Regions from separate parts of the Mucilaginibacter sp. PAMB04274 genome, predicted to be linked through region 1. Evidence: riboswitches for the same ligand, from Rfam matches in the RefSeq annotation. Region 1 holds a riboswitch; each other region holds the start of a gene.
The links. A riboswitch is a leader RNA that binds a small molecule or an ion and turns the genes downstream of it on or off. The one in region 1 is predicted to bind S-adenosylmethionine.
Positions count from the first base shown of each region.

Region 2: another riboswitch for S-adenosylmethionine. It lies ahead of ABDD95_RS11215 (TlpA disulfide reductase family protein); the one in region 1 lies ahead of metH (methionine synthase).
Region 3: another riboswitch for S-adenosylmethionine. It lies ahead of ABDD95_RS13630 (O-acetylhomoserine aminocarboxypropyltransferase/cysteine synthase); the one in region 1 lies ahead of metH (methionine synthase).

Region 1 covers NZ_CP155081.2:5,166,295-5,171,846, reverse strand. The annotation lists gene metH (methionine synthase) at 1-2,406, opposite strand, end outside; SAM riboswitch class I at 2,557-2,671, opposite strand; gene ABDD95_RS22360 (Bax inhibitor-1/YccA family protein) at 2,785-3,510, opposite strand; gene ABDD95_RS22355 (hypothetical protein) at 3,583-4,149, opposite strand; gene murQ (N-acetylmuramic acid 6-phosphate etherase) at 4,247-5,059, opposite strand; gene ABDD95_RS22345 (S41 family peptidase) at 5,156-5,552, shown strand, end outside.
Region 2 covers NZ_CP155081.2:2,660,371-2,665,922, forward strand. The annotation lists gene ABDD95_RS11205 (transferrin receptor-like dimerization domain-containing protein) at 1-1,512, opposite strand, end outside; tRNA gene ABDD95_RS11210 (tRNA-Cys) at 1,779-1,850, opposite strand; gene ABDD95_RS11215 (TlpA disulfide reductase family protein) at 1,858-2,472, opposite strand; SAM riboswitch class I at 2,554-2,667, opposite strand; gene ABDD95_RS11220 (Hsp70 family protein) at 3,003-4,274, opposite strand; gene ABDD95_RS11225 (hypothetical protein) at 4,845-5,096, opposite strand; gene ABDD95_RS11230 (alkaline phosphatase D family protein) at 5,239-5,552, opposite strand, start outside.
Region 3 covers NZ_CP155081.2:3,232,821-3,238,372, forward strand. The annotation lists gene ABDD95_RS13615 (hypothetical protein) at 96-449, shown strand; gene ABDD95_RS13620 (homoserine dehydrogenase) at 543-1,757, opposite strand; gene metX (homoserine O-acetyltransferase) at 1,757-2,812, opposite strand; gene ABDD95_RS13630 (O-acetylhomoserine aminocarboxypropyltransferase/cysteine synthase) at 2,916-4,250, opposite strand; SAM riboswitch class I at 4,516-4,631, opposite strand; gene ABDD95_RS13635 (dihydrolipoamide acetyltransferase family protein) at 5,300-5,552, opposite strand, start outside.

The sequences.
Region 1 (5,552 bases):
ACTCAGCCCAATAATATCTACGTTATGTTTTTTAGCTTCCTCAATAATTTTATTGGCGGGCACCATTACGCCCAGGTCAATGATCTCGAAGTTATTACAAGCCAGTACTACGCCTACAATGTTTTTACCAATGTCGTGCACATCGCCTTTAACGGTGGCCATAAGTACCTTGCCAGCATTGCTGCGCTGGTTGCCATCGGCGTTTTTCAGCTTTTCGGCTTCAATAAAGGGCAGCAGGTAAGCTACGGCCTTTTTCATTACCCGGGCCGATTTTACCACCTGTGGCAAAAACATTTTACCGGCGCCAAACAGGTCGCCCACAATGTTCATCCCGTCCATCAGGGGGCCTTCAATAACTTCCAGCGTGCGTTCGTATTGATGGCGTGCTTCTTCCACATCCACATCAATATATTCCACAATACCTTTTACCAGTGCGTGCGAGAGTCGCTTTTGTACCGGTTCATTACGCCAGCTTTCATCACGTACAATTTCTTTGCCTTTGCTTTTTACCGTTTCGGCATACTCTACCAGGCGTTCAGTAGCATCCTCGCGGCGGTTAAGCAGTACATCTTCTACACGCTCTAAAAGAGGTTTAGGAATTTCCTCGTACACCTCGAGCATACCGGCATTTACAATGCCCATATCCATGCCAGCCTGTATAGCATGGTATAAAAAGGCCGAGTGCATAGCCTCGCGTACAACGTTATTACCGCGGAAAGAGAAAGATATATTACTCACACCACCGCTTACTTTGGCGTGTGGTAAGTTTTCTTTTATCCAACGGGTGGCGTTAATAAAATCAACAGCATAATTATTATGCTCTTCCAAACCGGTGGCAACGGTAAGGATGTTAGGGTCGAAAATGATATCCTCCGGTGGAAAGCCAATTTCGTTCACCAGTATATCGTAAGATCGTTTACAAATTTCTATACGGCGTTCATAATTATCGGCCTGCCCTTGCTCATCAAACGCCATTACAACCGTAGCAGCACCGTAGTTTAGTATCTTGCGCGCGTATTCTCTAAACTTGTCTTCACCTTCTTTTAGCGAAATTGAGTTTACAATACCCTTACCCTGCAAGCATTTTAAACCGGCTTCAATAACCGACCATTTAGAGGAGTCGACCATGATGGGCAGCTTGGCAATATCAGGTTCGGAGGCCACCAAATTCAGAAATTTAACCATTACGGCTTCCGAATCAATCATGCCCTCATCCATATTAATGTCAATCACCTGGGCGCCACCTTCTACTTGCTGGCGGGCAACTGTGAGCGCTTCCTCATAGTTTTCGGCCAGTATAAGCTTTGAAAACTTGGGCGAACCGGTAATGTTGGTGCGCTCGCCTACGTTCACAAAGTTGGTTAGAGGCGTTAGGGTAACGGCTTCTAAACCACTGAGGCGCATATAAGGCTCAAGCGTTGGTAGTTGCCGTGGCGTGTATTTAGCTGCCCTTTCGGCAATACATTTAATGTGATCGGGTGTGGTGCCGCAACAGCCGCCTACAATATTAACCAGGCTAGCTTGCATAAAGTCATCAACCTGGTGGGCGGTTTCATGCGGTTGTTCGTCATAAGCGCCAAACTCATTAGGCAAACCCGCATTTGGATAAGCTGAAATATATACATCGGCTTTGTTAGAGAGTTCTTCCAGATATGGGCGCATCTCTCTAGCCCCTAAAGCGCAGTTTAATCCCACCGATAGCAGGTTGGCATGGCGTATGGAGTTCCAGAAAGCCTCCACCGTTTGGCCCGATAGGGTACGGCCAGAGGCATCGGTTATGGTGCCCGAAATCATGATGGGCAGGTTCTTGCCCGATTCCTGTGCATAGCGCTGGGCGGCAAACAGGGCTGCCTTGGCATTCAGCGTGTCAAATATAGTTTCGATTAATAGCAGGTCTGAGCCGCCGTCAACCAAGCCTCTAATCTGATCATAGTAAGCTTCGGCCAAATCGTCGAAAGTAACGGCACGGTAGCCCGGGTCGTTCACGTCGGGTGAAAGGGAAGCGGTGCGGTTGGTAGGGCCGACAGCGCCGGCTACAAAGCGCGGCTTGCCGGGCGTTTGGGTAGTATAATCATCAGCCGCCTCGCGGGCTAAACGGGCACCTTCATAGCTTAGCTCGTAAGCCAGCTCTTCCATATGATAGTCGGCCAGTGATATACGCTGGGTACTAAATGTGTTGGTTTCAATAATATCGGCACCTGCATCCAGGTACTCGCCATGGATAGCTTTAATTACGTCAGGGCGTGTAAGGTTCAGCAGGTCGTTATTGCCCTTTAAATCGGATGGATGATTTTTAAAACGCTCCCCGCGAAAATCCTCCTCCGTTAACTGATAGCGCTGTATCATGGTTCCCATGGCGCCGTCAATTACCAATATGCGTTTCTTTAACTCGTTTTTTATGTCCATATTTTGGATATGAGATGTGAGGCAAGAGATGTGAGATAAAGCGTAGGATTTACTTGCAAACGCATGCAAAATCCTGTCAGTTTCATATCTGATAGCTCAAATCTTATTATATGCTTATATCGAAAAGTCGGTGTATTGGATTTTGACTTTCGCTTATCCGTCTTAAAACCTTTTAGTGAATGGTTTTAAGTAGAATGTAGCACCTTGTAAGTACAGGTTGCTAAGACTTCGCAGGGTCCAGTCCCTCCATCTTTCTCTATAAGCATTGCAAAGTTGCAAAATAGCGTTGTGAATTGCAAATGCCAGTTTTTAAGCAAAATAGCTTTCAAACAACAAGAGCCGCCTTTTGGGCAGCTCTTGTTATATAATTATTTAACGTTATCTGCGGCTGCCAAATATTCTTAATAAGGATAAGAACAGGTTGATGAAATCCATATACAGGGTTAAAGCGCCCATAATGGCCATCTTTTTAGCATCAGCCATACCCAACTCCAAGCCGGCACCTATGCGTTTTAGTTTTTGTACATCATAAGCGGTTAAGCCCACAAACACTGCTACACCAATATAGCTGATGGCTTTGCTTAAGCCCGGACTGGCCAGGAACATGTTTACAACAGAAGCGATGATCATACCTATTAAACCCATAATCATTAATGAGCCAAATTTGGTCAAATCCTGGTTAGTAGTATAACCGGCTACCGCCATAATGCCAAAAACAGCCGAGGCCGTAATGAATACACCTAATACCGACGAAGATGTATAAACCAACAGCACAAAGCTAAGGCTGGTACCCATAAGGGCAGCAAAAACCACAAACAGCAGGGTAAGCACCGGTGCTGATATTTTGTTTAACCCAAATGATATAATCATCACAAAGGCTATAGGAGCAAACATAACGATAGTACCTAAGCCGGTATTACGCATGGTAACAGGATCGCGTAGCAAGTTAGCAAGTTCGGGTTTAAAAGCAAATGCAGCAGCACATAGGGCCGAAATACCCAGCGCTACAAACATCCACATAAACACATTGGCAATAAACCGGCGCGATGAGGCTTGGTCATCCAGCTGAATGACATCCTCGTATTGATAATTCGTATTTTCCATTTTCTTAATTAATCAGGTTAAAGGTATGATAATTATTATTGTACTTGTTAGACAGCCCAAGGGGCTTAAAGTTTAGGTAAGCCTGCGCATTAATTGTTCTTCAACCCGTTTAAAAACCTGCAAAGGTTTTAACGCGCGCCAGCCCAGTTCATCCAGCCCGCCACCAAAGTTGATAAAATAGTCGATGTTGCTTTGCTTAAACTCCCGTATTACATGTTCTCTGAAGTTAATGCCGGCAATCCAGCCGTCTTCCACTTCCTGAAACCACTCCTCGTAATAACAGTCATCAGATGAATGAAAATTCAGGATATTCTCGCCAATAAGTATAAACTTATTGATGCCATTATCCATCATTAACTCCATGATTTCGCGTTTGAGCAACATAATGTCGTTATTGATGGCATCATTCCACTCGCCAATAAATTCTATAATAACGTAGCCGCGATCATAATCGGCATACAGTACTTTTAAATATAATGTATTAGAGCCAAATGAATCCCATTGCGGGTGCAGCAAATAGTTATATATCTGCTTATCAAATTCAAACTCGTTGTACACTGTAGCATAAAAAGGCGAATACTCATCCTCTGCGGCTACATAATCATCCCTCCATTTGTAGTATGGCTCTATTTCGTGCATTTTTTATTCCAATACGCAGATTTCAATATGCAAATTCAAACCTGCCGGTTTTTATAATCTTCCCTTTTGCTCAAATGCACATCTGCATATTTGCAAATCACTTTCCTGCAAGGTGTGCCTCCACCGCCTTACGTACACTACCGTGTTCATTTAAAAGTTCGGCGGCAGCATCTTCTTCTAAACCGGTTTCCTGCATTATCATTCGAATTCCGCGATCAACCAGTTTATGATTAGTTAACTGCATATCCACCATTTTATTACCCTTTACCCGGCCCAATTGTATCATTACGGTAGTGCTCAGCATATTTAAAACCAGCTTTTGGGCGGTTCCGGCTTTCATGCGGGTTGAGCCGGTTAAAAACTCAGGGCCAGTAACCACTTCAACCGGGTATTGAGCCTGGGCAGCTACAGGGCTTTGCGCATTGCAAACGATGCAGCCGGTTGCCAGGCCATGTTCATTAGCTTTACGCAAGCCGCCAATTACATACGGCGTACGGCCCGATGCTGCAATGCCCACAACCACGTCTTTATCGGTAATGTTGTATTCCAGCAAGTCAAGCCAGGCTTGGTCCTCATCATCCTCGGCAAATTCTACGGCCTTGCGTATAGCGCCATCACCACCGGCAATAATACCTACAACCCAATCAAAGGGTACGCCAAATGTGGGTGGGCACTCCGAGGCATCTACTACACCCAGCCTGCCACTGGTGCCTGCACCAATGTAAAACAAACGCCCCCCGGCTTTCATGCGCCCGGCAACCGCCTCTACCAGTTTTTCTATCTGTGGCAACGCTTTTTCAACCGCATCCGGAACAGTTTTGTCTTCCTGGTTCATGTGTTGTAAAAGCTCGGCAACAGGTAGTTGCTCCAGCCGGTTATAATGTGATTCCTGCTCGGTTGTGTTGATCATTTTATTCTTACAAATCTGTAACAAAATTCGGTAAAAATCCGTCAACTTCAAGAACACAAAACGCTTTCAAATACGTATTTTTGTTACCAGGGATTTATGAAGCAAACAGCAGGTATTATTTTCAGATCGGTGATCTTATTACTCGCCGGTATGGCCATTGGTTTGCTGTTGAACAATCGCCAGGATGAGCCTGATGACGCCGCCATTGTTACCTCAGACAAAAACAAGCTGGATAAGATCATGCAGCTTGTGCGAAAAAAGTACGTTGACTCTATTGATGTAGACAGTGTGGAGGGTGTTACAATCAATAATCTGCTTCAAAAGCTCGACCCACACTCGGTTTATTTACAAAAAAAACAAGCACAATCTCTGGCAGAAAGGCTGGAAGGCGGATTTGACGGTATTGGCATTGAATCGCAATTACTGCGCGATACGTTGTTTGTTACCCAGGTTTTCCCGAACGGGCCCGCGGCTAAGGCCGGACTGCCCAATG
Region 2 (5,552 bases), 2.5 Mb from region 1:
GCCTAAATGCTGTAAAAACGCGGAATAATCAGAACCCGTGCCCAATGCCGAAAGCGTGAGCGTATCTTGCTTAAGTATCGCTTTTTGCGCTTTGGCTGATACAGCATGCACGGCATCATTAGCCCGCTTACGTTCAAAAACACTTACGCGGGTTTGTGGATCCATCACGTCTTTAGCAATTTCGCTGGTGAACACCTCAAGCGCATGCGAACCTCCGGCACCCAAAAAGCCACGGCTGTTGCCATCGGAATTGATATAAGCTACTGCCTTTTCTTTCAGCTCCACAGCATGATCCTCCACCCATTCTGTTGAGCCGAGCAACGATGGTTCTTCGCCATCCCAAGCGCAATAAACAAGCGTGCGTTTTGGTTTGTAGCCTGCTTTTACCAAGAGGCCAATGGCCCTCGCTTCTTCCAATTGGGCAGCCAAACCACTTATGGGGTCATCAGCGCCGTTTACCCAAGCATCGTGGTGATTGCCCCGTATTACCCATTGCTCTGGGAATTGGCTACCCTTTATTTTGGCAATTACGTTGTAGGCGGGCACTAAATCCCAGTTATGCTCTATTTTTAAATGAACCTTTGCTTTGCCCGGGCCAACATGATAAGTAATGGGCAGTGCTCCGCGCCAATCTGCCGGTGCAACCGGGCCACCCAACGCAGCGAGCAATGGTTGTGCATCACCATAACTAATAGGTAACACCGGAATCTTTAAAATGGTCTGCGCCTCGCTTTTGTCTAATCTTTTGGCTTTTGCAGTTGCGCCAACATTCGGCGTTAAAGGATCGCCGGGGTAAATAACCATATCCATCACAGAGCCGCGCTGCACGGTCTGGTCATTTTTGAACGGTCCTTTAGGGTATACCTCTCCCTGGTAAAAACCATCGTCTTTAGGATCTGAATATATTATACAGCCAATGGCTCCATGCTCATAAGCTACTTTTGGTTTAATACCTCTCCACGAGCGGCCATATTTGGCAATTACTATTTTTCCTTTTACATCAATGCCCAGTTTGTTAAGCTGCTCGTAATCATCGGGCAAGCCGTAATTCACATATACCAATTCGCCGGTTACATCACCATCGGCTCCCCAGGCATTATAGGTGGGCAACTGCCCTTCCTGCCCTGATGTGGCATCCTCGGCAACAGCCGGTTCCTTAAGTTTTGCTGTATATTGAGTAGGATAAGTAAGCTCAAGCAATCGCGTTTTCGGCGTTGGAAACAACACTTGGTACGTTTCTATACGAGCATCCCATCCATACTCTTTAAACTTTTGTAAAACGGCTTGTGCTACGGCCTTTCCTCCGGGCGAGCCCAAATGGTGAGGACGTGCAGCCAATTCTTTAATGTTATGGCCAATACGCACATTACTTATGTGCTTATCAAAGTCTTTTTCTGCCTGAAGTTGTTTAGTTGCAGCTGCCGCCGTAAAGCCCTTAATGTTTGTATTTTGTGCGTATGATGTAGCATAACCGGCAAAGCATAACACTGCCAGCATCCTTATTTTTTTCATAAAGAAATTTATATTTAAATAAAATAGAGGGTGAGAACCTGGATCGGTAAGGTTACTCTATAAATAAGACGAGATCAACAGCAACCGTTGCTTGTATAAGCAACATCATTTGGAGAGTGGATACATGCTATTAGTTTAAAAGAGCCGGTTTTAGAATAAAAATTAAAATTCATAAAATTGTAGATACATTTAAATTGCCTTAGCGCTTTGAAATAATGCCACCGGGTTGCCTACAGCGCCTAAAAAAACTTAATAACCCGATGATGAGGTGTGAGGATGGATTCGAACCACCGTACAAGGTTTTGCAGACCCCTACCTAACCGCTCGGCCACTCCACCATTGCTTTTAAAGCGATGCCTTTAACAAAGGTTTGTTTGCTAAATCGTCTATCACTTTTACCATTTCCGTGAATTCGTTTACGTCATAAAGCCTCGTCAAAAAAACTATCTTACCGCTTTGATCGATGACTACATTACGTGTAACACCAGCTTTTTTATCAGCAAAGCGGCCAAATATATCGGCGCCCGGATCTAAAGCCAAAGGATAGGTTACCTGTATATCCTGGCGAAACTTTTGCACTTTCTCGAGTGGTTCGTCACGGTCTACACCAATAAGCACTACGTTTTTATTCTGGTAAGCCTTCCACACGTCTGTTTCCAAATGCGGCATTTCTCTGCGGCATACGCTGCACCAGCTTGCTGTAAATTGCAATACAACCACTTTGCCGCGTAACTGCTTCAGGGAGGTTTTCTTTCCGTTATCTAACACTAATTCAAAATTGTCGGGCGCCTGGTCTCCTACCTTAACCAGGTATCCTCTGTCTGCATTTGCGGTTGTTGCAACTGTAGAAGATTGTTGCGCAGCACTTTGCGTCTGCGCATTTGATTGAAATGCGGCCGCAACAATTACAGAAGCTGCAAACATTGCTTTGGAAAGAGATTGTAATAGGTAATTTTTCATAATCATATAAGTTGATTGCTTTCAATTTCAAATACTTATACCAGCGAGACTGTAAATGGGCGATGAACAAGCAAAACTTGTATCTTATCATTCTCTCTCATTTGAGGAGCAGGAATTAGCACCTTTTACCTTTTTGAGGTGGTATAGGTTGCTAAGACTTCACAGGGCCTTTCCCTCAGTCTTTCTGGATAAGTAAATCAAAGTACGTTATTTAACACTGCAAATATAGCTATATATTTTACATAGTCTATAGATTTAGTAGATAATTTTCAAAATGAAATAAATGTGACACAAAGAAACGTACAAGTTATTCAGATACAGGCGCAGTTATACCGAATTGTATATGCATAGGGAAGATTGGCCGGCAGTTTTCAAAGGTTCCAAATAAGCCTATTTTTGTGGTAAGTGAAGGCTTTGTATTAGCAACTGGGTAATTATGGAACTTGTTGCAATGCGTGCAAACTTCCTTACTAATACTTATCCTTTTATTACAATTAAGCGTGATGATACTGGATGCTATGATTCAATCATCATTCACCTTCAAATAGATATCCGCTATAAGCCAAACCTGTAGCCACACTTTTAAAATTGTCGCCCGAATTGAGGTTGACGTGAGGAAACTTTTCTTTGAATATGTTTTGAACACTCCCAACCATTGAAGTGCCACCAGTTAAAAAAATACTGTCGACATTGCTGGGTTCTATCTTGTTGTGCGATATAAATTCGTCGAGGTAGTTGGCAATTCGGGTTACGTCTTTGGCAATTATTTGTTCATAAACCGACAGTGGAACATCCTCTTCTATGTCAATATCCATTTCATGGTAAGCGAACCGAGCAGTGTCTGCATTAGAGAGTGTTATTTTGGTTTTCTCAATACACCTGAACACAGCGTAACCCAAGTTGTGTTCAATAAGCGTAATCAGGTTTTTGAATTGCCGGTCTTTCCCCGAAAAGTAATAATAGTCTTCAATATCCTTTTTAATTCGCTGGCCATTAAAAAAGTTCATTTGCTCCCACGAGCATATATTGGCAAAAAGTGATTTAGGCACAGTTAACCGCTTGCCCGGGGTAGCTTCATATTGTGTATGCTTGCCAAAATAGGGCGTACCTTTTTCCCACATAAATGCGGCATCAAAGCTATCACCTCCTATGTAAATACCACCCGTGGCCATCATGTCGTTCTTCCTGTCTTTGCTACCCGCTTTCTCTGGATCCAGAACCAAATAAGTAAAATCAGTAGTACCTCCACCTAAGTCAGCAACCAGTACATTTTCCTTTTTTTGCAAAGTTCTTTCATAAGCAAAAGCAGCGCCGATCGGCTCAAATTGAAAGCGGACCTCCCTGAACCCAGCTAACTCTGCAGCCTTGCTAAGGCGGGTTTGGGCAAGGGTATCCTTTTGCACGTTATCATCATCAAAGAATACAGGCCTGCCTATAACAGCCTTACGGCAATCCTGGCCTATTAGTTTATCAGCCCGCGATTTTAATTCTTTCAGAATGATGGCCACCAAATCAGATGCGTTGTATCGTTTGTTGTGAATCCGCGTTTCGGTAAAACTGCTTCTGGATAAAATTTGCTTAACCGACTTTATAAAACGCCCGCTCATTTGCTCGTTTAAGTAAGCCGAAATTGCTTCCTGGCCTACTACGTAATCCGGAGCAATGCCCGAGCGCTGCTGTTCATAAAAATAAATAAGCGATGGAATAATGATGGTATGTTGAATTTCTTTGGTTTCCTCATTGTAGATAGCCAAAGCAGAGTTAGTTGTACCAAAATCAATTCCGTATAAAAACTTATTCATATAAATGCCGCCTTACCAAAAAATTTAAAGGGCGGCGAAAGTATCAAAAAATAAAGTCAAAATGAAATTACCAGTCTCAAGATTACGCCAAGCTAATCAGGGAGTGGCATGACGTCCATTTAGATTGAACGTATTTAATTGAAATCACTTCGATTAATTACATCATGTGCAACAAATGCAAAAGCCCATGGCTGAGCACACAGCCAGTGATCTGTTTAGTGGCAGTTTATAAATTGGCAAAAAAGCTTCAAAGGCTACGCACCTGTAGAAGCAATTATTTGAGATGCTAATAGGCTTGCCCGAGTTTAGGACAATAAGCTCGATTTACATTTACGATGTAAAACAGAGAACGCTATAGTTGATACGATGCTTACAGACTATCGCACTTTAAAAAACTTGTATTAATGTGCTTTTTAATAACCAGAGTTTAACGGCTTTCAACAAACAATGTCTGCCTTCGCGCTCATTAAACTCCGATTAATACTGTCTGCAATTAATAGCTTATCATTAAATTATCCAATTGAGATCTACAATTCACAATATAAGAACATCGCCGGGTTGAATAACGCGTTATTTTGCGTTGTCTTCATTAGGCTTGCTTTCGTCAGTAATACTTTCATTGGCGAAAAATGATTCGTCAATCTTAATTTCCTTGCTAAGCTTCTTGGCTAATCTTTTTGAACTTTTTTCAATGCTTTTTTTGAATTTTTTCGAACCAGGACCAAACTTGGCAGTAACGTTATTTAGTTCTTTAATCAGTACTGACTCAATTTCGTTTTTGGCAGTTTTTTTTGCGCTTTTTAAGGATGACTTGGTTGACATAAAAGTAGCTTCTTGATAAGCGTCAAATCTAAATTATCTAAATGTTACTTCAATATTATGTTTATGTTAACAAATACATATTAATAAGCGCTTGTATAAAGGCAGATTAACGCCTCAGATTTATAAACAACAGTCATGTTTATTATACTACTACAACGCTTTTGCCGGTAGTGGTAGCACTATTAACATTATTGATTGTACTTACATACCGCCATTCGGATTTAGCTTCGTTGGCTGTGAAAGTGGCCATAATATATCCGCGTCTTGACGCGTCCAGGTATTCAAGTTCTTCGATAAGTAATGCGTTGGCTTGCTCGAAGCTAGCAACTGTTTGTGGATTACTACCAAATATGGCTTCAAAGCCTGGAGAAGTCACAGAGGCAGTGGCAAACTCCACGCCTGCTTTTTGCCCATTGTTAGCTGTTAAGATTGAATACCATGCATTATGCGTGTCGC
Region 3 (5,552 bases), 1.9 Mb from region 1:
TGCCATACCAGTGTTACAACGGCTTATATAAATATACTATTTCTTATTATTTTAGCCACACGGATCAGTATTCTATTCCCTTAAAGTACCGTAAAATGGAGAACCTGCACATTGTCTTTTGGCTATTGAAAGATATTGGCTGGTGCCTGGTGTGGAAACCTTTAGGGCTGGTTATGATTATCCCTACCCTGTTTATTTCTATTGTGATTGCCTACCGTACCCGCGATATGGTGGCTGAACTGTGCCACAACCTGGCTATAACCTTTTGGATAAGCGCCAACTCGTATTGGATGATCAGCGAATTTTTGGGATTTGATACGCACACCGTTTATGGTCATATCACTTACAAAAACCTTACGCTTCTCCCGTTTATGATGGGCGTATTTTGCCTGGCATACTATTACGCTATCTGGAAGCCAAGGAACCCGGATGCCATTGAAACGATGTAGTGTAGTATAAACAACAAAAGGCTTCTGTAAAGAAGCCTTTTGCAATTAATCAATAGTTAGCAGAAATCTACTAAAAAACTCTAACTATATCTATTACGCCGTAGCTAAACTGACCCCCGTTAGCTGATCGGCGAAGGCAACGAATGCCTTGCTATCAGATATACGTTGCTGATGAATGATCAGATTTTTCAAATTAATTTTTCCTTTAACAAATTTAAAATCGCCCGAATAGAAGCGTTCATGAATATGAATAAAGCCTAAATCCTGCACCAGGTATTCGTCTTCATAACGTAGATAAATGTTTAGTTCCACATCATTGGTGAAGTTCAAATCCTGTGCTTTCTCGTGCGCCTTTTTATACTCGTAACCATACCCATAACGCAATGCGGCAATGTCTGACAGCACGGCCGAGCCTGTCGGGTGTCCGCCTGCCCCCTTACCAAAAAAGAATTGCTGGTCGGCAAATGCGGCCTGTACGGTTACGCCATTGTATTCGTATTCTACGTTGTATAAAAACTCGGTATCGTTTACAAACTTAGGCAGCACAAAAAGCGCTACGTGCTTATCATCAAGTTCTTTGGCAACAGGCACCAATTTAATCTTTAACTTTTTTTCGCGGGCGTATTGCAAATCATAAGCCGATAGATTTTGAATGCCTATGTTCAGCACTTCTTCGGGCTTAACCACTATGCCGTAGGCATGGGCGGCAGCAATAACCAGCTTAAACTTTGCATCATAACCACCTACGTCCATAGTTGGGTCGGTTTCGGCAAAACCTAAGTCCTGAGCCTGTTTAAGGGCGGTATCGTAATCCAGGTTTTCGATAAAACCTTTGGAAAGAATATAGTTTGAAGAACCGTTAAAAATTCCACTTATAGAATGCAGCAGTTCGTTATCATAATATTCTTCCAGGTTACGGATGATGGGAATACTACCGCACACGGCACCTTCATAAAGCAGGGAGGTGCCGTGTTCCCTTTGCAGGTTAATGAGTTCCTGTAAATGCAGTGCCACCATTTTTTTACTGGCTGATACTACGTTCTTACCGGTAGATAAAGCTCTTGATGCGATCTCAAAAGCGGCTTCGGTATCATTGATCAGCTCAACAACGGTATTGATTTCCGGATCTTCTAAAATTTCGTCGCGATCGGTTGTGAAAAGTTCGGCAGGTAAGGTTCTTTGTTTGTTAGGGTCCTTTATGGCAATCTTTCTTATCTCAATATTCAGTTTTTTAGTTCTGATGATGTCATATAATCCTTGTCCAACAACGCCAAATCCAAATAAACCAATAGTTAGTTTTTTACTCATTAAGCTATCTTTTGTAATTCAATAATTTTCCCTCTTACATCGGTTTTGATGAATGAAGAGATGATCTTAGTTAGGGTTTCTGTTTCTATTAAAAAGCCATCATGCGCATAAAACGAGTCAAACTCAGCGTAAGCTGCCTTTGGTATATGCTGAAATAAGTATTGCTGCTCCTCTACCGGGAATAAAATATCAGACTTGATGCCGATAACCAGCGTCTGCGCTTTGATGGTGCCAAGCGCTTTCTCTAATCCACCGCGGTTACGACCGGCATGGTGCGAGTCCATCACCTTGGTTAAGTACCAGTAGCTGTAGGCGTTAAAGCGGTTCACCAGCTTATCGCCCTGGTAGCTCTGGTAGCTCGACGCGCGGTAATTATCGGTGATATCATCATCTTCTTCGTGCTGTTTGATATTATAGGCCTTGTAACCTCTGTATGAGAGAAGGGCCATGCTGCGGGCTGCCTTGAGACCTGCGCTGCCGCCATCAGGTGTTCCGTTGTTAAAGGTAGCGTCGGCGTTAAGTGCCAGGCGCTGCGACTCGTTAAAGGCAATGCCCCAGGGCGAGTGTTTAGCATTAGTGGCAATTAAAATCAACTGCTTAATGCGTTCAGGTTCTATAATGCTCCATTCCAATGCCTGCTGGCCGCCTAATGAGCCACCTATCAACACCCAAATATCTTTAATACCTAAATGCGCTGCCAGTAAGCGGTGCACATTGGCCATATCACGCGTGGTATACTGCGGAAAAGATAGGTAGTAAGGTTGACCAGTAGCCGGGTTAATGCTTAACGGGCTGGTAGTACCATAAGCAGATCCCAATACGTTGGCGCAAATGATAAAATGTTCGTCAGGATTAAAAAAGTAACCCTCGCCTACCAAACCTTTCCACCAGTCAAACACATCTGAGTTGGCGGTTAGGGCGTGGCAAACCCAAACCACGTTATCTTTGGCTTCGTTCAACCGGCCATAAGTATGATAGCCTATTTCAAGGTTCTCCAGTTTCGCTCCTGATTCCAGTTCAAAAGTGCCGTTGTATCGGTATGTCTGTATACTCATTGTTATTTTAAACCGGCCCGCCTGGCTTACAAGCGGTACCGGTCATACTATTAATCAAATTAAATCTATTGCGGCGGCATATTAATTTTCAGCTGCCTGCCGGTTAGTTAAGTTCGGCCAGCTGAGCCTCTTGCAACTTTACGCTCGCAAATGCCTGTTCAAAGTCGGCTTTTATATCGTCTATATGCTCAATGCCAACGGCTACGCGTAAAAGCGTTGGCGTAACACCGGCAGCAACCTGCTCCACATCACTTAACTGCTGATGCGTGGTTGCAGCTGGCTGAATAATCAATGTTTTAGCGTCGCCCACGTTAGCCAGGTGGCTTACCAGCTGCAAACTGTTAATGAAGTTTGCGGCGTTCTCTTTGCTGCCTTTCAACTCAAATGAGAGTACGGCGCCAAAACCATTTTTTAAGTATTTTTTAGCTAATGTGTGATAGGGTGACGATGCCAAACCCGGATAATTTACTTTAGCTACCTGTGGGTGCTGCTCCAGCCAGGTGGCCAGTTCAAGTGTATTATCAACATGGCGTTGCACACGCAATGAAAGTGTTTCTAGCCCTTGTATCAGTAAAAACGAATTAAATGGCGACTGTGAAGCGCCAAAATCTCGCAGCCCTTCTACCCGTGCACGAATAATGAATTGAATATTGCCAAACGGACCGTTAACACCAAATACATCAGAAAAAACTAAACCGTGATAGCCATCTGATGGCTCACTAAATTGCGGATACTTGCCGTTTCCCCAGTTGTAGTTGCCCCCATCTACTATTACACCGCCAATGCTGGTACCGTGGCCACCAATCCATTTTGTAGCGCTTTCCACCACCACATTGGCGCCATGCTCTATTGGGCGAAAAAGGTAGCCTCCTGCGCCAAAGGTATTGTCAACTATCAGCGGCAAATCGTGCTTGCGGGCCAGTGCAGCTATCTTGTCAAAATCGGGCACATTAAAGCCTGGGTTACCGATGGTTTCCAGGTAAATGGCTTTAGTTTTCTCGTCAATTAATGGCTCAAAGCTTTCGGCCTGGTCGTCTTTGGCAAAGCGGGCTTCAATGCCAAGTCGCTTAAAGGCCACTTTAAACTGGTTATAACTGCCGCCATACAGAAACGGGGAGGTAACAAAATTATCGCCTGCTTGTAAGATGTTGTTAAGCGCTAAAAATTGTGCCGCTTGCCCCGACGCGGTTGCCAACGCTGCCACCCCACCCTCTAATGCTGCTATACGTTTTTCGAACACATCTGTAGTGGGGTTCATGATACGCGAGTAGATATTACCAAATTCTTTTAAGGCAAACAGGTTGGCGCCATGCTCGGCATTTTTGAATACGTATGAGGTAGTTTGGTATAAGGGCACTGCCCGCGAACCGGTTGTAGGGTCGGCTTCCTGACCGGCGTGTAACTGTAAAGTTTCGAATTTTAAAGATGAAGTTGACATGGTTGTTGCTGTTTAGATTTGTGCTTAAAACTTATTGAATTTGCTATAAGCGGAGGTGGCGTACGGACAGACTATAGCGGTGCCTGAGCGTAAACACGTTACATTATTGCATTAAGTAATGCAGGAAATGACGTACGTGTTGTGCCTCTAACAGCAACACATGCTCATAAAGCCGTTGGCTATATTGCAGGTTGATGGCGTACCCGTTGGGGTAACTAATAAATTAGCAGTAGTGTTGTAGCAGTTAAATCGTTTCATGGCTATTAACTTATATCCCCCGGCTGTATATCCAAACCGGGACAGGAATTGGCACCTTCTCCGTTCATCGGAGGGTTGCCAGCGGGTCAGTGAGCCTGATCTCTCGCCGCTTCTTTATAAATCAAAAACCTACGGAGGGTATTTGATTATGGTATTTAAACCGTTGCACAAAGGTAATGCGTAATATTTTAAAATACCAAGTATTATTAAAAATATTTATTGAGGCGCAGATCTGAAGATTTAATTGCGGTTGTTTAATGTTTATTATTTTTATTCCCAATCAAAGTAATGTAATTGGGAATGAATTACTTTGGTCATTGAAAGAATTCCTTCAGGAAAGAATAATTGGATTTATCATGTTAATACGGTTTTATTATTTCACCTTCTACAACCACTTCGTTAAAAGGAGCTTCAGGAATGATGCTCCATATTGGTTCAGAGCAACCTTGGTGATGGGACTAAGCATCTTTAGCCTGCTTTTAACCTTAACGTGGATTATAAAATTTTTTAGCGGATACTCGTATCAAAGCCGCCTTATTTACGAAGCAACAAGTATTTTCCTGTCATTTGGATTCATATATGTCTTTTGTTTAAAGGATGGTAAATCGGAAAGGATATACAACGAGTTCAAAGACAGTGACTTTAATAACAAAAGAAATAGATCAATTGCCTGGCTGGTTTGGCTTATAACCTTTTTGATACCGGTAGTTTTAATACTACTTGATAAAAAAACGTCACTCTTTCACTAGCAATTAAGCACACATTACAGCAGCACGCAAGTTGGCTTGTTTTTATAACTCCCTGTTTAAATCCCAATGCTCCAGATAATCGGCTACACGCTTCAGGAAAGAACCACCTAGAGCGCCATCCACTACCCTATGGTCATACGACATAGATAAATACAGCATGTGGCGTATAGCAATTACATCACCGGTTGGGGTTTCCAATACAGCAGGTTTCTTTTTAATGGTACCAATAGCCAGTATGGCCACCTGTGGTTGGTTAATAATGGGGGTGCCCATAATATTGCCAAACATGCCTATG